DNA from 4 places in the Alicyclobacillus fodiniaquatilis genome. Region 3 is predicted to be linked to each of the others. Evidence: riboswitches for the same ligand, from Rfam matches in the RefSeq annotation. Region 3 holds a riboswitch; each other region holds the start of a gene.
What was found. Region 3 has a riboswitch for cyclic di-AMP ahead of ACFSB2_RS09700 (APC family permease). Riboswitches for the same ligand answer to the same signal wherever they lie in the genome.

Region 1 (5,123 bases), on a different contig from region 3:
ATACCTAGCTCAGGTGATTGCGAACGAAGCGCAGGTCCCTTTTGCTTACGCTTCAGCGCCAAGCTTTCAAAACATGTTCTTTGGTGTGGGGAATCTGAAGGTGATGGGCCTGTACAGAAAGGCTAGGAAGCTGGCGAAAGTGTACGGAGCTTGCATCATCTTCATCGACGAGATAGATGCTATTGGATTAAAGAGACAACAGGGTGGGATTGGTGGTTTGCTGGGCATGGGCGGAGGAAGCGGCCTTCTTAATGAGCTACTCTTGCAGCTTGATCCGCCAAACATTGACACTTCGCGGTTTGCCAGGTTTCTTCGTGGACTCGGTTTGAGGCGAAAGAAAGCTGAGCGGCCGGCAGTGTTGACTATCGGGGCCACGAATCTACCTGACGTACTAGATTCGGCGTTAATCCGGCCCGGACGCTTTGACAGGCAGGTATGGGTGGATTTCCCGGATTATGATGGACGGGTGGACGTCTTCAACTACTACCTTCAGAAGGTCAAGTGTGAACCTAGTTTGACTTCAGAGCGGGCGGCATTGGATGCGATTGGGTATAGCCCTGCACAAATCAAACATATCGTCAATGAATCAGTCGTGATTGCCCATCAGCGGGGCGCTCTGGCCGCCGCTTACGAGGATTTCCGGATGGCTATGGAGACCTATGAGTGGGGGCTGAAACAGCCGCTTCGCTCCATGCGAGAGGATGAGAAACGGAACATTGCCTACCACGAGGCCGGTCATGCGGTGACCCAGTACTTACTGAAGCCTCACGACCGTGTGTGGAAGGTAACCATCATCCGCCGAGGTGGCGCGCTCGGTCTGGCCGCCACGAAGCCTACGCATGAGAGGTATAACCGCAGTGACAGTGAGATGCTGGCAGAAATCCAAGTCTGTTTGGCGGCTCGGGCAGCGGAAGAGGAGTTCCTGGGAAAGAAATTAAACGGCGTCACCTCTGACCTGCAGCAGGCGACTGAGATAGCCGGCGCGTACCTTGGCCTGGTGGGAATGGGCGATGAGTTGTTCAGTTGGCTTGCGATAGGCTCGCGGATAGATGGGCTTAAGGCGCTTCGGCCCAAAATCAATGAGCTGTTGAAGGACCAGATGGCTCAAGTAAAGCAACTGCTACAGGAACATGCTGAATTCGTCCACAAGATTGCGAATCAGTTGTTGAAGCAGGGAGATCTGACTGGCGAGGAAGTTGAACAGATTTATGTGCGACTGTATGGCCGAAACCGGCCAGAACCATATGAGATAAAGCAGCAAGCCTTTTGCGTTTCGCATGCAGCGAAGGCATCGGAAAATGATGAGGAGTTCAACGAGGATTCCGAACAAAACCCGTTGGTAGAGTTGACAACATCGTTTGAAAGCCAATAAGGAACACAATTATCGACCTGGAAGCGAGCTAGGTTTACACTTTATGACCAACTGTTTCCGTTGTGTCCGGCGGTTCGAACGCATCAACATTCATCAAAAAAGCGCGCGATGGCGCGGCTTTATAAAAAGAGATCGCTCTTTTGAGTGATCTCTTTTAGCGCAAGTACAACTTGATTGCACTTGAGTTTCACCCAAGCAACGAGTAGGGTGTCTGATATGTTCTATCAATGATGGTGGTGATGCCCTTTCTGCGGATTTGTGATGGAAAAACCGTCTTGAGTTGCGTCGTAATCAATGACAATGCCATTCAAGAATTCATGATTGCTTTCAAGCAATACTTCAATTCCAGGTGTCGTCGCGTTGATTAAATCATCAGGTTTTTGATAATCAAGACTCATCCCGTAATGGGCATGATCCCCGTGCGCGTGAGTGACATAAACCCGCAGTTTTAAATTCTTATCCGTTTGTTCTCGGAGAATACTCAGTATCTGCTTCTTAGCTGATGGTGTGATTTTGCACTGCATCAACGATTCGCCACCTTATTTAAATTTAAGTTCTATACTATCATAACAATCTGTCAAATTTGCTCCACGGCCTCCTCTGCGATATTCACAACACGAGATGCTTTGTGACCAATCAAAAAGCCATTTATATCGCCTGCATGTATGTAATGAAAAAGGGCTCAACCATGTCTTGGTTGAGCCCTTGATTTCTCCGTGTTTAGTACATTTTTTTGACTGCGCTTAAGTGTTTATACCAGTAAGAACCTGGTTTAACGCTAAGATAGCCCACTTTACCAAGCCCACCGCCACATTGGATCATTTCTCCGTTACCGACATATATACCAGAATGACCGCCGTCATTGAATGACAATAAATCTCCAGATTGCATATCGGATTTCGGTTCATCATAACCGACAGATGTATACTGTTTCGTGGAGAATGTTGTAATTTTATAACCTAGCGCATGATGATAAACGTAGGCTGTAAAATTCGAACAGTCAAAGCCATATTGTCCACGATCTTCGTTGTGTCCCCAGATGTACGGTGTGCCCAATTTGCTTTCTGCCACTTTCAGAACAGCGTCTGTCTTCGCCTGAGTTGATGCATTCTCACTCGCCAACGGAGTCATGTTATGATCGATGGTCACACCTGGTGGCAATGTTGCTGCCATTGCGATCGATGTGCCAATGGAAAATACACACGCCATACCAAAAAATGCAGAAATCACGCTTTTCTTATTCAAATTATTCCTCCTTGTGCCTCCGAGGTTAGTTGACGGGTTCGGTGGAGAATGCCCCTACCTGTTTGTTGTGGCAACCAGGATTCACCCCAAAAAAATAAGTCCCCCGTACCTGTATCACAGGATTCGGCATGATTGTTTCGGAACCTATGTTATCACGGTGTTTTGTCAATGGAACTAGAGGATTAGTGGATAAAAAAGAGGATGATGGTGGTAGTGGAAATTCATTCAGATGTGGACGATATGCGGTCAACCGCTTGGCCACGTCGATGGCGCACACTCCAAAGTAAGCGTTCAGGGTCAAGGCGTTTCCGGTACGCTTTTTTAGGTGATTACTGCGTTTTCGATACCAAATGTGGTTGTTCAGATTTTGTTAAGATCTAAAGAATATAATTGAATTTGGGCTTAAGGAGAGACTGATGATTTCTAGACATTTGTATCCTGACTCAGGCTTCGGTATTCGCTGATGTTCATTTTCATTTAATGGAGACCAAAATTCTTAACCTTTCATGTCCTCGGGATTCTTTGTTAGTTTTAAATCGTGCGTATGTAGATTCTGAAGTCCAACTCAAATCGTATGACCAAGCATGGGGGAATGTCAAGTCTAACTAGTTGAAAATCTGGTTTTGGATCATATCGTTATAAGTCATTTTTTAGATTATTTGGAAAGAGGGTTATATTGGGTGAAAAGAAAAAAATGGGCAAATGCGATCAACTTGACCACAATGGTTTCGAGTCTCGTTGCTACTGCCGTGATGGACGTAAATACCACATTTGCTGCGACAAGTTCCAATACGAGCAATTACCAAGTCTCATCTTCAGTCAATGGTCATGCGTTGGGGAAGACTCAAGCATTCACGCTACATAAAACCACTTATTATTCTACGGATGAAGTTATCACATTGTTGGGATCTGTCGGTTTGGAGCCACAGTGGACTGAGACCAACGGGCAGTTTTCGCTGAAGCTGACCAGCTCGACGAAACTTGCTGGGAAAGTGAAAGTGCTCAATGGCAAAACGGGAAACGTGAATGTATATGTGAATGGGACGTTAGTGGCTACACATATTGACAGTGTTGTTCGACAGAGTGGCGGAGAACAAGTGAGATATCTGCCATTGTGGGACATTCAGCAAGTGCTCAAAGCCATCAATATGAAATCGACGTGGAACGGAAACACGAAGGCTTTAAAAGTACAGGCGCCGCATTTTTATGGTATCCCGGGACCGACTGGTGCAACGGGAGCCACGGGAGCAACCGGCGCGACAGGCGCTACCGGACCGCAAGGGCCAACAGGCACGACCGGATCACAAGGATCAACAGGGGCGCGTGGTAGCGTAGGACCGACAGGTGCCACGGGATCGCAAGGAGCCACGGGACCGACAGGTGCCACGGGATCGCAAGGAGCCACGGGAGCGACAGGCGCCACGGGATCGCAAGGGGTCACAGGGGCCACCGGATCGCAAGGAGCCACGGGAGCAACCGGAGCCACGGGAGCAACCGGAGCAACCGGAGCCACGGGAGCAACCGGAGCCACGGGAGCAACCGGAGCCACGGGAGCAACCGGAGCAACTGGAGCCACGGGAGCAACCGGAGCCACGGGAGCAACCGGAGCAACCGGAGCAACTGGAGCAACTGGAGCAACTGGAGCAACTGGAGCAACTGGAGCAACTGGAGCAACTGGAGCAACTGGAGCAACTGGAGCAACTGGAGCAACTGGAGCAACTGGACCGTCAGGTTCAGGTGCAGGCTCAATCATTCCTTTTGCATCGGGACTTCCAGTTGATATGACCACGGTCGCTGGTGGTTTACCTGGTACGGTGAGCCTCGTCGCTGATGGCAATTCTGTTACAGGTGTTTCCTTAACTGGTGGGACCATCGATCTCACTGGAGGCCCGAGCACGTTGCTCGATATGGCATTTTCAGTTCCACGCGATGGAACGATTACATCCATTGATGCGTATTTTAGTTCGACAGCAGCCCTCAGTCTTGTGGGAACCACAGTTACAGTTACAGCCCAATTGTACAGTTCGCCCACACCGGATAATACATTCACTGCGGTCCCTGGTGCGACTGTCACATTGGCTCCGGCGCTTACCGGCGTGCTTGCGATTGGGACTACAAGTAACGGAATTACGACAGGTTTGTCCATCCCAGTGACTGCGCAAACACGTCTATTGTGGGTGATTTCATCAAGCGCTGCAGGTCTTAGCTTGGTGGATAATGTAGAAGGATATGTAAGTGGAGGAATAACCATTAGTTAAATCGGCTTTTTGAGACCCGTTAGATACTTATATCGGTGAACCACATTCTACCTAAACAGCAACAGGCGCCTTTTCTGTACGTCAGAAAGGGCGCCTGATTTCATCCATACCTTGTTATCCATCTTCAGTTGTGCGTTCTTCTTTGTGAATGTGGATGCGAAGCTGTTCGCCGAGTTTGGACATTTGCTCATCTCTGTGTTCTTCACAAATCTGGCTGATCAGACTACGTATTTTTACGTGTTCAATCA
Region 2 (5,123 bases), on a different contig from region 3:
AGGTGAAAAATGCACATAAAATTCTCAATATGAATCGAGCTGGACAAACCCAGTTCAATTGGGCGTGTTCGATTCTGCAACGTGATTCTTGATGTCCCATTCTATACTCAAGTCAATGCCTGTTTGGCGATTTTTGTAATACCGCCGTCCGGATTCGAAAACGCGACTTCTGATTTCTGCATTGTTTGGATTTTCTTGTAGTTGTTTTAACAAAACGAAATAATCATTGTTCAATTTTTGATTGTTTTTATAGTATGAATAGGCGGCAAAACACATCACCCCAATGATGATGACAGAAATGGCCCAAAATACAAACTGCAAAAGCAAGTGCAACAACAATCTTCACCTCTTTGAACATATAAAACAAGTATCGCTCTGAATCCTATATCTTAATCGGGTGAAATGCAAGGGCAAACGAGGTCGCTACAGTGGCGATTTCTTGAAGAGTGCAAGAAGGGATAAAGCACCCCCCACGAGCTTGAGGGGGCGTTTTTATGCTTAGTACATCCGTTTGACAGCGGAAAGATGTTTATACCAATATGAACCAGGTGCCACACTGAGATAGCCTACTTTGCCGAGCCCACCGCCACATTGAATCATTTCATTGTTGCCGATGTAGATCCCACTATGACCACCATCATCAAAACTCAATAAATCGCCGGGCTGCATCTTTGAAATCGCGACTTTGGTGCCCACGGATGTGTATTGGGTCTTCGACGCAGTTGAAAACAGATAGCCAAGTGCATGATGGTAGACATACTCTACGAAATTGGAGCAATCAAAACCTGTTTGGCCGCGGTCCTCGTTGTGATCCAGCTCATAAGGTGTGCCTAGTTTGCTTTTGGCGACTTTGAGGATTGCGTTAAATTTGGCAGTTGAGGTTGCGTTGACCGATGCGATTGGCGTAATGGAAGGATCCAGTGAAATGCCAGGAGGAAGTTGCACAGATGAGGATTCCGCCTGCGCTGTATAGTATGTATTCGAGGTGATATAGCCTACTTTGCCACTCGGATCTTTCACATGCCACCAGTATTTGTTGCTGCCCGATTCAAGTGTGAGTTGTGTGCCGATTCGTTCAAGTTTAAGCTTGGTGGAACCAGTCTTGGGTGCGGAGATCAGATAAGCATTGTGAAGCACTGTAACGGCAGATTTCGTCGTGGATGCCATAGCAATGGGCGCACCGAGCGAAGCGAGTGTTGAGATGGACACTAAACCAGCGATAAGCGTTTTGCGATGCAAATTAATTTCCTCCTTTTTGCCTCCGAGGTTAGTTGACGGGTTTGGGCAGGAGTTGCCCTTGTGCGAAACACGTTCACCCCTATATGAGGATATCCCCCGTACCTGTTGTCCAGGATTCGGCTTTGGTTTCGTTATGATGGCTAGATTACCATGGAAATGAGCTAGGGTAATTATAATAATGATGGTTTTGATGTATGATTATGGTGGGTTGTGAAGGTCAGATGTAGTTGCAATCAGTGTATTTTTGCATGGTTTCATGTGCTGTCTGATTGCGGTGTAGAAATGACTGATGTATGGTGATCTGTATGTGAAAAATGGCGCGTATCGATTGCGCGGTGTATGACAGATATGGGGGATCCGGCGTGAATTTGCAGTTCAAACCAGGCCAAACTTTTGCGGAGTTTATGTCATTGAATCTGGATATGTTTCACAAGGAAATGATGCTTCAGTCTACTAAAGGACTGGAGTACCTGCAAAACCGCGATACAAATATGGCTGCAGTCTATGATGTGATCGACGAATTATTAGATTTGCTGTTGCAAGCGAAAATAGACGATTTAGTTTTACTAGGAGAGCGTATTGGTTATAATATTGCGAAAAACGGACATCCAATTCCGTTGATAATGGAATTCACGGAAGGGTTTCGCAAATGCCTCTGGGATTTTCAATATGTGTATCATCAACACGTGGAAGTCGACGTGGAGGATATTTTTGCTTTTCAACGCGATTTGGCTCATGGTTTAGATAGGTTTCTAAATCATTATTTTATCAGTTACACGCGCTACAACGAGGAAAAAATGAATGCTCAGCGCGAGATCATCGAGGATTTGAGTGTTCCTGTGATTCCGCTTACGGAGACGAGATCCATCTTGCCGTTGGTGGGTATGATCGATACACACCGGGCCAAGACCATTCAAGAAAAGACGCTCACGCAAATTGCAAATCTGAAAATTGAACACATCATTATTGATGTGTCTGGTGTCCCTTATATGGATACAGCGGTCGTGGGTCATCTATTCCACATTATTGAAGGTATCAATCTGCTCGGTTGCCGGGCGACCATCACAGGTATTCGCCCTGGCATTGCCAATACGCTCATTTCATTGGGGATCGATATTTCTGACAAGGTGGAGACAAAGTCAACATTGCAACAGGTGCTCAAGCAGTACATGATATAAAGTGGCAGGGCATTTGAAGTGAAGAGATGGACAGCCCATCCCATCTGGCTGAAGGAGGATTTTTTGTGCAGGAAGAACTGACAAATGTGGTGAAAGCGCACCGAAAAGCTGAATATCCTGTCAGCTCGCTGTTTTTGAATCGTTGGTCACCACGCTCATTCGCTGATCGTAAAGTTCGTGATGAAGATTTGTACGCAGTACTTGAAGCTGCTTGCTGGGCGCCATCAGCATCGAATGAACAACCGTGGCGCTTTATTGTGGCGAAGAGCGATGAAGATTTGAAACGTTTTGACCAGTTTATTGCTCCAGGCAACCAATTGTGGACGAGGCGTGCGCCTGTACTTGTTTTGTTTGTCTCGGCTACTTTAAATCAGAAGGGGCAAGCAAATAGATTTCATGCTTTTGACACAGGGGCTGCTTGGGCAAATTTTGCGTTGCAGGCAAATCAACTCGGATTGGTCACCCATGCCATGGGGGGATTTGATAAGGAGATGGCACGTAAACTCCTACATATTCCGGATGAATTTGAAGTTCAAGCGCTTGTCGCCATTGGTTATCAAGGCGAAAAGGATGCGCTTCCAGAGCAGTTGCAAGCAAGAGAACTGCCTAATGGACGCAAACCAGTGAGCGAGCGCATGTTTGAAGGCACGATGAATGTTTAATCCTGTATGGAACAAAGAATGATATCAGGTTATCCTTCAGTACACTTGTTTGACAGCACACCCTGATTTCAATTAAATTAAAGATGTATATACACATGTTTTTACTGAGCGCGAAAGTGAGATTGGGGAAAGCTCAGGAGTGGAGAATCAACATGAAGCCGTGTCTGCAGAAAGTCATGTAGAGCACGGCTTTCATTTTTAACTGCTTTATATGAGCGTGCTTCGCAAATTTGTTTTTATCTATTTCGTATCTTTAAGAGAAAAAAACTTGAGCCCTTGATATTTCCACAAGTCAAGGGCTTTTTTTTCGATAGCCAAAAGTTGCAGTTGGCTCAGCTGCATGGAGACATATTCGTTCATTTCATGTCGCCTCCTTGTGTTAAGAGCATCTTAACCTTTTCTTGATGGCGCGAAATCAGCCGGAGGTCTGAGTTTTGTTACGTCTTTTGGGTTAGAAGACATAGGGAGGATGGATCACGTGAAGGTGTACACTCATCATTTTTACATGCAGGTGGAGGAGGACCACCATCAAAAAACAATTGAGCAATCGTGTGAAATGATAGTTGCATTTTAAGATCAAAGCATGTATACTCATAAACGTTGACAGTACTTTTGGTGTGTTTGAGAGAACAGACAACTGTTTGAATTTGATATCGATGTCTACCTGAAAACATTGATGTGTGTAATTTGATATGTGTTGAATGTAAATAAGACATGCGGTCATGGCGGAATTGGCAGACGCGCAAGATTCAGGTTCTTGTGGGGGCAACCCCGTGGAGGTTCAAGTCCTCTTGACCGCACCAATTGAGGTTGAAGCGCTACTCTTGAGTAATCGAGAGTAGCGCTTTTTTCATCTAATTGTCTTTGTGTGCTTTTTAGTCCAAGGTGTTTCAAGCGATAATTTTAACCTTGATTTTGGCCGTGCAGGCGCATTTCAAGGCGTTTTTTCATGACGTGAAAAGTTACATTCGTGACGGCTACAGCCACAGTGAGCAGCACAAGCATGAGTACCATTTATCTTCATCCTCACATTCCAATTTTGTCATCTCATTGATGAGGAACCGCTATATTTGGCCCAGAGTTCGGGCGTCCATTCATTCCCTGCTGATGATCATATCGTGATCGTACTCCTGTTATCTACAAAAAACATTGAAATGAAGCGGGTAATCATCCTGCCACACAAATTTTACTTTCTGGGAACAGCTCGTCAAAGTCAGTGCTGGATGTCGTGGGTACATGCCAATGTCGAGTGGAGTTGGTTGGTTGTCCGTTTTCTTTGTACGGGTACCTGCATTCATTAATTGTGAAAGTGAGGTGGTTCGCATGAGTCGTAAGGGACAGCTCCAAGGGCAACTGCAAGGTCAGCTTCAGGGGCAACTCCAGGGGCAGGGGCAAAAGCAAGCTGCCAAGGTCAATGATCGAATCAATCTCTATGTAACAGTGATTGTCAAAAACAATGACAGAGTGATTTCCTCATCTCGCAGTAAAGCAAAATCCAAAGCTAAAGCAAATGCAAAGATACGGATTTTATAATATGGCAGTTGTGCGATATGGTTTGGCCGCCGTCTAGGCGGCCCCTTTGGTTTCGACGCGGAAAAAGCAGAGATTGAACGGTCATCCTGACGTGGGTTTGCCACTTGTTCCGGTAAAGCATCGCAGGTGAGAGCAACGGAATATACATAACCACTGGTGCGTAAAGCGTCAACGTTCGGAGGAAGATGGAACTGCACTACGCATGGCAGTCTAAGGAATCTAGTGTAAGTGCCAATGTCATTGTGCATGATGGGGGAGTTGAGCCCATGCTAGAGCCAGGAGATTTGATTTTTGTACGAGGAACGCTGCTTAATCCAATTGATGACGCCATCAAAGAGGGTGAACATCTCCTCGACAAAACCGCTTTTAAAAGCAACTATGTGCATGTTGCGGTTTATATCTGCGGGAACACGGTCATGGAAGCGCGAGGTTTTAGAAAGTCTGGCCCTGGGAATATCGACGATTACACGGGGCAATACGATATCGGTCACATTGCGATGACGGACGAGCA
Region 3 (5,123 bases):
TGATTACTTGGGCAATTGAAAAGGCAATGTGCTTACAACGACTTCACGGTGTCTCAACATCCACGCCCGTATCAGTAACGACGACTGATTATGCAGAATTTGGTGCCACCATTTTTTAGGGATGAATTGACCGATCAACAGTTGGATATGATCAGGTTTCCCGTTTTCATAATTCTCCAGTCTCTTGATAAAGCGAGACAGCGGGATAAGCAGCGAGCGATACTCGCTCTTCACAGTGACTAGGCGACATGGCGCTCCCCACTCCGCCCACTTCTTTTCCATCAGTTCAATAGACTCATCATCAAATCCGATATATAGCGCTACCACATCGGTTGTCGTACTCAAGGCAAAAGATACCGTTTGTCGAACAATCTGGTGGACACTTGACACAAGTACAATCGAAATGACGCGATGCTTCAACGGCGGTGAATGTTCGATATCAATTCGAAGGGCATCTGCCACGTCGTTGTAGTGCTTGCGAATTCGCATCGCCAGAAAGACCAAAATCGGCAGAATGACAAGAACGATCCACGCTCCGCTTGTAAACTTTGTCACAGCAACCACGACGGATACCACCGCGGTTACGATCGCGCCGATCAGATTGATAACCGCCTTCACTTTCCAACCGCGCCCCTTGACCTTCGTCCAACGCCGTGTAAGGCCGAGTTGAGCAATCGTAAATGCAAGAAATACGCCAATAGAGTACAAGGGAATCAGGGCGTTTGTCTGAGCGCTAAAAACCTCTACTAAAAGGATGGACAATGCAGCCAGCACAATCATGCCATTCGAGTAGCCTAGTCTGTCTCCTCGTATGACCAATGCCCGTGGCAGAAAACCGTCGGCCGCAACGAGCGCTGAAAGCTGTGGAAAACCTGTAAATGTGGAGTTTGCGGCCAAGATTAAAACAAGGAACGTGGCCCATATGATGACTTGATAGATAATGCCGTGTCCGAAGTATATCAAAAGCAGTTGCGAAAGCATGGTGTTATTCTGACTGACAGAGACACCCTGTACGTATAAACTGTATGAATAACCAAGCAGTGTGACTGACGTCACAATCCCTAAAGACACGTAGGCTTTTATGGCGCCTGATTTTGATTCGCGGAAAATGGGAACAGCATTCGAAATCGTTTCTATACCTGTCAACGACGAACAGGCCGAACTGAATGCCTTTAGGAGAAGCAACAGCGTCAGCCCTTGAGGGATCGTTCCCCACGTGGGCGTGTGTGTTTGTACAAACCCATGCTTCAATTCATTCGCAAAACCCGTTCCGACCAAAAACAACATGCATACCATAAAGAAGATGGTTGGCGCGGAAAAGATTTTTGCAGATTCGCTCACGCCACGCAGATTGACAAAAAGTATAATCAGTACACAGAGCACCGAAAGAGATGTTTCATGCGGAGCTAAAGCTGGGTACGACGATGCCATCGTCTGAATGCCAGATGAAACCGACACTGCTACGGTTAAAACATAGTCGATGAGCAGCGCGCTTGCAGCAATCAAGCCAACCCATTTGCCCTTAAAGTTATCCTTTGCGATAGCATAGGCGCCACCGCCACTCGGATAGGCAATGACACCCATGATATAAGACGTGATGAGAATGACCAACAACAGAACGGTCGAAGCCGTGATGGGCACAATCATCCATTTCACACCAGGCCCAAGCTTGCTTAATTCCGTAATGCCAGCCTCAGGACCGTACGCGACGGACGAGTACAAATCGGCGGCAAGAATGGGCAACGCAATTCCCCAAAACAACTTCATATGCGATTGGTTCAATTCTCTGGTTCGCAATGGTCTGCCAATCAAGAGTCGCTTTACGTTTCCAAAATTGAATAATGCAAACATCACGGCGACAACAGCCAAACTAATGAGCACGGGGTGCACCCAGGGGATGTCTTTTGTCATTTTTATCTATAACCTCCATTAACTCCTTCTTGATTATTCGTCTCTAGGTTTTTGTTATACATAAAAATGCATAGGAAGCACCCCTCCTGCAACGCCGACGAAGTTAGCTGACGGGTTCGGGTGGCAGTATCACCCGTCCATTTGGATTCACCCCATAATACGTGGTTCCTCCGCTCCCATAGCGGGATTAGGCGTATATCAAATCAACATAGATATTTTACTCCCGTTGTAGAGGATATCAACATGGACGGTTTTTGCGACCTTCATTTACTTAGCGCATTTGGAGCGTGATCGAACCTAGCGTCGTGTGGGAATGAATTTAAGATAGGTGGTTGAGGGTGTTTCGCAAAAAACGACTACAAGATACTCGTTTTTGGTAACGGTTACAAAATTGATGTTCACAATGCAAGCGATTTACACGGAGAAAAGTTCACATTGCAAGCGTTTCACTCCCAACCGCTGTTGGTTGCACAGCCATATACTGTAGTCAACAAGAAGAAAGAGGTGCTGTACCATGCAACCATTCGATACGAAAGCAATGCAATTCGTATACCAAGCTCGGCTAGAATTGGCCGCAAACAATCGCCGTGGTTTTGGGATTGTGAAACCGGCAAACACAAACAACTTTTTCCGCAAGCTGTGGAAGACAATCACTGAACCAAACTCACGAGTCGAAACCAACCGCAAGTTCGGAAAGAAGTCAATTTCCTGATGTAGGGAATTGGCTTCTTTCTTTTTTACGCTTGCACATTTACCTCTACCCTGCTTCACCTCCTATATACGTCACTCCAATCGTGAGAATAAGATCGGCACTTTGGTGCCGTGCCATCCGCAATGCCTTGATTGACTGGCATTTTCATGATTCTGCTTGTGCAGGACGCATCACGCATGGCGGTCTGCAAAAAGCATGCCGCTTTTATTCTGCTTGCACTTATCCATTCAGTTCATTTTTCCGAATCACTACTGAGCGGTCGCTGTTTAAATTCCACCTTTGCACTGGTGTACATGCCCGTACAAGCCTTTTGAAATCCACATAAGATGTGGCATCAAATAAAAAGAGGTGAAAACAGATGACCGCTTTACTTGATGCTCGTACCTCCCAAAACGCCAGCACTGCGGGTTCTATCGCCGTCCCTATCCTTGTAATTGATACACCACAACTATTCGGTCAAGTCGGGTTGAATCTGTACAATGCGCCAACAGACAGCACAATTGACGTACAATTTTCAGGAGTCATTGCGGTACAACTCCCTCTTGCGCTCGTCGCCATCACCATCACAGTTGTCCGTGGAACATTGTCAACTGATCCAGTCGTATTCTCGCAGAGTTCCACATTTGATCTATCCGTCTTGGCGCCGCAAGATATTGCTTTCAGCGGTTCGGATTTCAATGTACCTCACGTTGCCAACCAGCCGTATACCGCATTTATATCCTCAAACCTGCTGGGTACCATTCGTGTAGGTCCTGAAAGTTTCAATGCATCAGCTTACACGTCGTAAATCGTTAGATGAGGTATGGAGCAATTCCATACCTCATCTAAACAGTCCAGGACAAAACCCATCGATTCTGAAGTGGATGATTCGACGTGCTGACACCTCCGCAAATTCCTTGATATTTCACCACTGCAAAAAACGGATCCAACATTGCCGCTCCAGCGACCAAACGCTGATATAGCGATACCACTGACGACATCCCCCATCACAGTCATTGGGCATACAATACTGGCCACACGCCCTAAAATTTCGATCCCGCCCCTCTCTTTCAGCATGAGTACCCAAGGATGTCATCATCAGGGCATTAGCCGTCTCAGGATTGATCGCGCCTTCATATCTTACGTTGAGGATATACGAGGGGAGGGCGTTTTCATGGATGGACTACTTGGTGGATACACACGCTGGGCAATCGTGTTCTTGATCATTTTCGTGCTGTTCTTCTTGCTTGTGCCAGCTGTTGGTTATGGTGCAGCTACCAGCTGTAGCTGTGCAGGTGGAGTCGGATACTAATTAAAATAGGCCCTCACTACCCAGGTGAGGGCTGAGTTTTTTTGACGTGTAAAGGATGTAAACAAGTCTGGATGCCAGAGGAATGCGCCCGGGAATACCAATCTGCGCAGTAAGTTTGGTAACCAGGTGCATCACTTTTCGCATTGGAATCGATTATCCCCACGCGTCAACTCGATCAATTGCAAGTCCTAAAATGTGGCGCGATCCTCAATCCAATTCGAATCAATAAATGGAATAAATATAAAAATTATATATCAAGATAACATATTGGAACTTAGAGACAATAGCCGTCTCAGGATTGATCGGGTCTCCATATGTTACATCCATGACATATCGAGAGGAGGGCATTTTCATGGGAGCGTTTGGAGGATATACGCAATGGGCAGTTGTGTTCTTGATCATCTTCGTGCTCTTCATTTTGCTCGTGCCTTATGCAGGCGGTTATGGTGCAGCTACCAGCTGTGCGTGAGCAGGCGGCGGATACTAAATAAAAATGCGCCCTCACCTTCATGGTGAGGGTATTGAGTTGGATTTAGCGCCGTCATTACTGTACAGATACCATCTCCAAGTAATCATTGCCAAGCAGTGATGGCACTTCTTCAAATAAACAAAGAAAAGAGCTCCTCGAAAAGTACCGAGAAGCTTGATACGATGGGTATCTCTCTTGGCGTCCCAGGAGGGGCTCGAACCCCCGACCCACAGCTTAGAAGGCTGTTGCTCTATCCAACTGAGCTACTGAGACAAATGGAGCGGGTGATGGGAATCGAACCCACGCTATCAGCTTGGAAGGCTGAAGTTCTACCATTGAACTACACCCGCATTCAACCACATTTGACAGTGTAGACGAAAGTTCGCCGAATATCAAGACTGTATATATCGTTCATTTTGTAATGGAAGTAACGAAGCTAGAGAGCGTTCTTCCATCGGTGGTCTGATGATCGACCTTACAGACAACTTTTCCTGCTTGCACATCCACGGTTAACACTGCATAAGTACACACTTTAAACCCGCCTCGTGATGCGGACAAACTCCCAGGATTGATGAGCAGCACACCGTCTACTTCCTTCACCATTGCAATATGTGTATGACCATATACCGCAATCGTTGCGCCTATTTCCCGAGCGCGGGCGGCAAGCGCATCCAACGAAGAATTGACGCCTAGACGATGGCCATGCGTGAGATAGATCCGTACCCCAGCATCAACCACCC
Region 4 (5,123 bases), on a different contig from region 3:
CATCGCCACATTTGGTCCTCATCTCGCTGCCGTCTTACTGGATCCGTATTTTTCAATGGTCCGCTTTATATCCCTCTACACGTGTATCCGAAACATCGACTCGGTCATTGTGTTTATTGCGATATTCGGCGCGTTTATATTGGTATCGCTTTATTTTTTCTTAACGTGTTATGGCATAGGTCAATTGTTTCGGATTCAGTCATGGAGAAGGACAATATGGTTCCTTGGCCCCATTGAATGTATCATTGCAATTCTCCCATCCAGTGATACTTTTTCATGGTTTTGGTATCCACAACACGTATGGTTAAATTATATGTTTCCGGTCGACATACTCGTTCTTCCGCTGTTGTTGTTGCTCATTGCTAAAATAAAGCTTTGGCGAAAGGTTCGACCATCTTCGTAAGCCGCGGGTTTACTTACGCTCGGATCGTTGCAAGGCGTTTGAGGGGATTCATTCTACATGTTTTGACTGGACATTTCACATCTATATAATTAGAATTATGTCTAATTAGAATGTTGTTAAAGGAAGGTAAGCGTGCAACTCGATAAATTGGTGAATTACCATAAAGCATTGGCCGATCCGACGCGCATTCGAATTCTTTTTTTGCTCAAAAAGGGGCCGTTGCATGGTCAAGCGCTGGCAGGGAAACTGGGTGTCTCTGCGCCGACCATTACACATCACATTGCCAAATTGCGAGCGGCCGGCGTCATCGACGAAAGACGGGACAAAAACACAATTTTCTTCTCCTTAAATGAAACATTGTTTAAGCAAAACGCTTTGGCCGTTTATGAGCGCTTTTTTAAATCATCGCAAGAGGGAGAGACCAATATGGAGGAACAGGAAAAGTTGCGCCATGCAGTCATTCGAAATTTCTTTACTCTGGAGGGCAGGCTGGTTCAAATTCCTTCACAGCGCAAGAAAAAATTGATTGTGTTTGAACATTTGCTGCGCGAATTGCAAGTGGGAAAGAAATACCCGGAAGCGGAAATCAATCAGTACATCGAACGATTTCACAGTGATTATTGCACCATTCGCCGCGAGTTTATCATTAATCACTATATGTATAGGGAAAACGGGATCTATGAATTAAACCCACCGGAAATGTGGGTGGATTGGCGGAAACTCTAGCAAAGCCGTTTGTATTACCCACCTGACAGGCACTGCTGTATGGATAGAAAGATGTTATAATTCATGGCGAGCTTGACAATTCCATGTCAAGAAACGCCAAATGAACTACGAGGCGGATTATTTCAAGGTGGGGAGCTAACTACTATCGTGGCGATGGACAACAATGGCACGCATTTGAGTGACCGGAGTGTGATTGAACGTTGGATATCACAGTTGTACCAAGCGACACAAACCTTAACGCGCGCGGATTCTCTGGCGGAACTACAAGTTGCGTTCCTGCGCACGTTGCCTTTTGAGGCTTCAAGTTACTATCGGATGGAGGAAAGTTTAGGATTGGCATTCAGAGAGGCTGTTCATATCGCTTCTCTCAATTCGTTGGAAGATACATATGCGGTAAATCAATCGTCCTATGCTGAAATATTGCTAGAGCGCGTTGGGTTGGATGATGCATCGCACATCATCTCTCAGGGCTGGGCACAGGCAAAAGTCAATTTTGAAATTGCGATACAGACACAGGTATTCGCCTGTAGTGCAGACGGTTGGTATACCGTTCCCATCATTCATCAGCAAGCGGTTACAGGGATGGTTTGTGTCTACACAGCCCGTCACTTTTTTGATGATGCGCAGTTTATCGATGCCTTTGCGTCCTATATTTCGCTGTTTGTGCGATTGCTGATGAAACATCAGTTGATTCAAACGGTGGAACGGGAAAATCAAGTGCTGGTCTGGATGCATGATTTGTCCCAGTTTGTGTTGCATGTCGAAAATGAGCAGCAGCTTTGGCTCCATTTTCGGGATATGCTGGCCGACATTGGCCAGTCCGTCGGCGGCGTGTACGTGCTTCGCAGCGAAGATCATTGGACGGTGGCGGATGTCTTTGGTATTCTGGCGCCATACAAGGAACAAATTGCAGTGGATATGATCCCGTGGATTGAGCAGCGGATCGGTGATCATTGGCGATCCCGCCGTTTGATATGGACACCACCAAACAAACGAATTTTGCCGCCGTATGTTCGGGAAGAATCATCGGCAGGTGCTGGTTTGTGCTATTACGTCGGGGATGAAACCACACTGTTTGCTGTGCTGACGCTGTATTTCGAATCTTCCGATGTCGTGATTAAACGATTGATTCCCAATCTCTTGGAAACGCTTTCTATGGCCCATCAAGTGGTTGCTCAAAGGCGGCGTTTGAAATATTGGGTCAATCATGATCCGCTGACAGGTATTTGGAATCGTCGTGCGCTTCATCATTTCATGGAAGTGTATTTCAGTCAGCCTTCTCCGCAGAGGATGTTGTTCATGTTGTGTGATCTAGATGGCTTCAAGGCGCTCAATGATTCTGCGGGACATGAAGCTGGAGATCAACTGCTCTGTCAGTTTGCTCATCATCTGCAAAGCGCTTTGACGGCCAAGGAACATGCGACGCGTTTAGGCGGTGACGAATTTGTTCTGGTTTTAGAACATGACAGATGGGACGTTGCAGCGAACGCGCGCATAGACGCCATTCTGCAAGCGTCGCCCTTAGCGGCATCTGGTGTGTCCTCCTCCGTGGGCGTGATCCTCTTACCAGATGAGGCGCATGATTTTTTCGCTTGCTACAAATTGGCAGATGCACGTCAGTATATGAGCAAGCGCAGTGGAAAAAATAAAATCACAGGCCCAGAATAAAAACAGGACATGTGACAGTCTTTCCATCACATGTCCTGTGGATGCTGTATTCAGCTGTATGCACAATGGTGTTTGAGCTTTAGAACATTCGGCGTACGGCCGAGATGTGCTTGTACCAATAGGAGCCAGGCTTCAACGACAAGTAGCCGACTTTGCCCAAACCGCCGCCGCATTGGATCATTTCACCGTTGCCGATGTAAATTCCGACGTGCTTCCCTTTTTCAAATATGACCAAATCGCCTGGTTGCATGTTGGAGCGTGCGATTTTCCAACCGACGGAATGATATTGCACCTGTGATGCACCGCTCATCTTGTAACCGAGCGCGTGATTGTAGACGTAAGCTGTATAGTTGGAGCAATCAAAACCGTATTGACCGCGGTCTTCATTGTGGCCCCATTCATATCGTGTGCCCAATTTGCTTTGCGCGACACTCAGGACGGCACGGAATTTTTGCTTTGCTGTAGCTGTGCGCGCCGCTTTGGGTTTGATGTTTTTATTGTACGTTACACCAGGTGGCAACGCCGTGGACGTCGTATGAGTCACCTGGGCGACGTCTGACGCTGTAGTGGCAGGCGCAGCAAAGGCAATGGACATGCCAAATACGGCTGTGATCGAGAAAGAAATCACCGCTGAAGCTATATGTTTAATTTTCATTATATCCTCCTAAGTGCCTCCGAGGTTAGTTGACGGGTTCGGACTGGAGAGCGCCCGTGTGGAATCCACATTCACCCCAAAAAAATAAAATATCCCCCGTACCTGCCATGCAGGATTCGGCTGTTTTGTTGTTGTCTACATAGCGTAACATGTCTATGCAGATTTTCATTATGAGAATGGAGGGCGAGATTACATTTTGTGGATGTTGCGGTGGTGGAGTCTTTTGATTACGTCATCGTGGATCCGTGTCTTGATCCCGTGAGGCTCAATCATGATTTCAAGGCTTCCTCGTTGAAGCGTATTCGGTTTGTGAATTTACCAATATTGGGTGAGGTGAATAGTCCGACACCATAGCCGCACTGCGCAAGCACGTGGGCCAAATATGCGCAAGTGGACCCTTTGCCATTCGTGCCGGCGACGTGGATGAACTTTACTTCCGTTTCGGGGTTGCCTAGCTCTTTTAACAAAAAGCGAATTCTCTGTAATTCTGGCACGACGCCGAAACGCTCCAAATTAGAAATCCATTCTATGGCTTGCGTGTAGTTCGTCAAATGTTGGTTCAATTGTGTTTTCGTCATCGGTAAAACGCCTCCCGCCGTGGAGCAGTTGTGCCACTCAGCGGCACAGTATCTTTAACTTAGATTACCATGCATGAACTGCTTACCTTTAAAATTCAAAAGAGTCGAGTCGTTTATCACAAAAGGTTCGTCTATAATGGAAATAGTTTTGGGAAGCGAAATATTTTGAGCCTTCAACAAAGCAGGACGGAAAGGGCTTTGTACAAATTCTCCACAGGGCTGATGGTGATTTATGTTGAAAGGGGCATATTTTTGATGGGAACACGTTTCACGCGTTCGGAAGTGCCGGTTGAAATGACTTGGAATTTGGCGGATTTGTTTCCTTCGGTGGAAGCATGGGAAACGGCGCTTGCGGAGGTGGCCGAACAGGCCTCCACGGTGACCGCATACAAAGGACGGCTTGGCGAAGGCGCGTCAGCGCTTCTCGACTGCCTATCTGCTCATGAAGCTTTGCAGATGCGCATTGTGCGCGTTGCGACATACGCGTCGCTGCGTGCGAATGAAGATGGGACAAATCCGTTGAATCAGGCCAATTCTATGCGCCTGGGCGCGACCATTTCGCAGGTGCGCGAGGCATTGTCCTTTATGGACTCCGAAATTTTGGCGCTGCCCGATGGCACGGTGGAGCGGTACTTGGCAGAGGAACCGTCTCTTCAGGCATTCGGCCGCTTCTTGGACGATTTGCTGGCATACAAGCCGCACATGCTCTCCGAGGAGACAGAGCGCGCGCTTGCCGCGCTCGGTGAAGTATTCGGCGCGCCACACACCATTTATCAGCGGAGCAAGCTGTCGGACATGCAGTTTGCGCCGATTGAAGATCCCGAATCTGGCGATATGCTGCCAGTCTCCTTTGCGCTGTATGAAGATCAATATGAACTGACAGCCAATACGGAGATTCGCCATAAGGCGTACGATTCATTTGTCAATACGTTGCGTCAGTATCAGCATGGCATCGCTGCGACATATGCCACAGAGGTCAAAAAGCAAGTCGTGCAAGCGCGGCTGCGCAAGTATGAATCGGTCACGCATATGCTCCTGCAACCGCAACATGTGACTATTGAGATGTACAACAACCAGTTGGATATCATTCAGA

Region 1: another riboswitch for cyclic di-AMP. It lies ahead of ACFSB2_RS07835 (C40 family peptidase); the one in region 3 lies ahead of ACFSB2_RS09700 (APC family permease).
Region 2: another riboswitch for cyclic di-AMP. It lies ahead of ACFSB2_RS26070 (NlpC/P60 family protein); the one in region 3 lies ahead of ACFSB2_RS09700 (APC family permease).
Region 4: another riboswitch for cyclic di-AMP. It lies ahead of ACFSB2_RS03375 (C40 family peptidase); the one in region 3 lies ahead of ACFSB2_RS09700 (APC family permease).

The regions. Positions count from the first base shown of each region.
Region 1 is NZ_JBHUCX010000020.1:319,154-324,276, reverse strand. It holds gene ACFSB2_RS07845 (AAA family ATPase) at 1-1,372, shown strand, start outside; gene ACFSB2_RS07840 (HesB/IscA family protein) at 1,597-1,896, opposite strand; gene ACFSB2_RS07835 (C40 family peptidase) at 2,093-2,617, opposite strand; cyclic di-AMP (ydaO/yuaA leader) riboswitch at 2,617-2,756, opposite strand; gene ACFSB2_RS07830 (exosporium glycoprotein BclB-related protein) at 3,298-4,875, shown strand; partial or broken gene ACFSB2_RS07825 (hemerythrin domain-containing protein) at 4,990-5,123, opposite strand, start outside.
Region 2 is NZ_JBHUCX010000101.1:3,683-8,805, forward strand. It holds gene ACFSB2_RS26065 (hypothetical protein) at 55-336, opposite strand; gene ACFSB2_RS26070 (NlpC/P60 family protein) at 499-1,239, opposite strand; cyclic di-AMP (ydaO/yuaA leader) riboswitch at 1,242-1,371, opposite strand; gene ACFSB2_RS26075 (STAS domain-containing protein) at 1,602-2,417, shown strand; gene ACFSB2_RS26080 (nitroreductase family protein) at 2,483-3,079, shown strand; tRNA gene ACFSB2_RS26085 (tRNA-Leu) at 3,796-3,882, shown strand; gene ACFSB2_RS26090 (hypothetical protein) at 4,403-4,612, shown strand; gene ACFSB2_RS26095 (hypothetical protein) at 4,879-5,123, shown strand, end outside.
Region 3 is NZ_JBHUCX010000024.1:73,443-78,565, reverse strand. It holds gene ACFSB2_RS09700 (APC family permease) at 4-1,911, opposite strand; cyclic di-AMP (ydaO/yuaA leader) riboswitch at 1,989-2,115, opposite strand; gene ACFSB2_RS09695 (hypothetical protein) at 2,426-2,623, shown strand; gene ACFSB2_RS09690 (hypothetical protein) at 2,982-3,410, shown strand; gene ACFSB2_RS09685 (hypothetical protein) at 3,777-3,914, shown strand; tRNA gene ACFSB2_RS09680 (tRNA-Arg) at 4,580-4,656, opposite strand; tRNA gene ACFSB2_RS09675 (tRNA-Gly) at 4,660-4,733, opposite strand; gene ACFSB2_RS09670 (YfcE family phosphodiesterase) at 4,795-5,123, opposite strand, start outside.
Region 4 is NZ_JBHUCX010000013.1:54,993-60,115, forward strand. It holds gene ACFSB2_RS03360 (GerAB/ArcD/ProY family transporter) at 1-403, shown strand, start outside; gene ACFSB2_RS03365 (DUF2087 domain-containing protein) at 536-1,129, shown strand; gene ACFSB2_RS03370 (GGDEF domain-containing protein) at 1,193-2,797, shown strand; gene ACFSB2_RS03375 (C40 family peptidase) at 2,877-3,452, opposite strand; cyclic di-AMP (ydaO/yuaA leader) riboswitch at 3,452-3,584, opposite strand; gene ACFSB2_RS03380 (folylpolyglutamate synthase/dihydrofolate synthase family protein) at 3,722-4,030, opposite strand; gene pepF (oligoendopeptidase F) at 4,286-5,123, shown strand, end outside.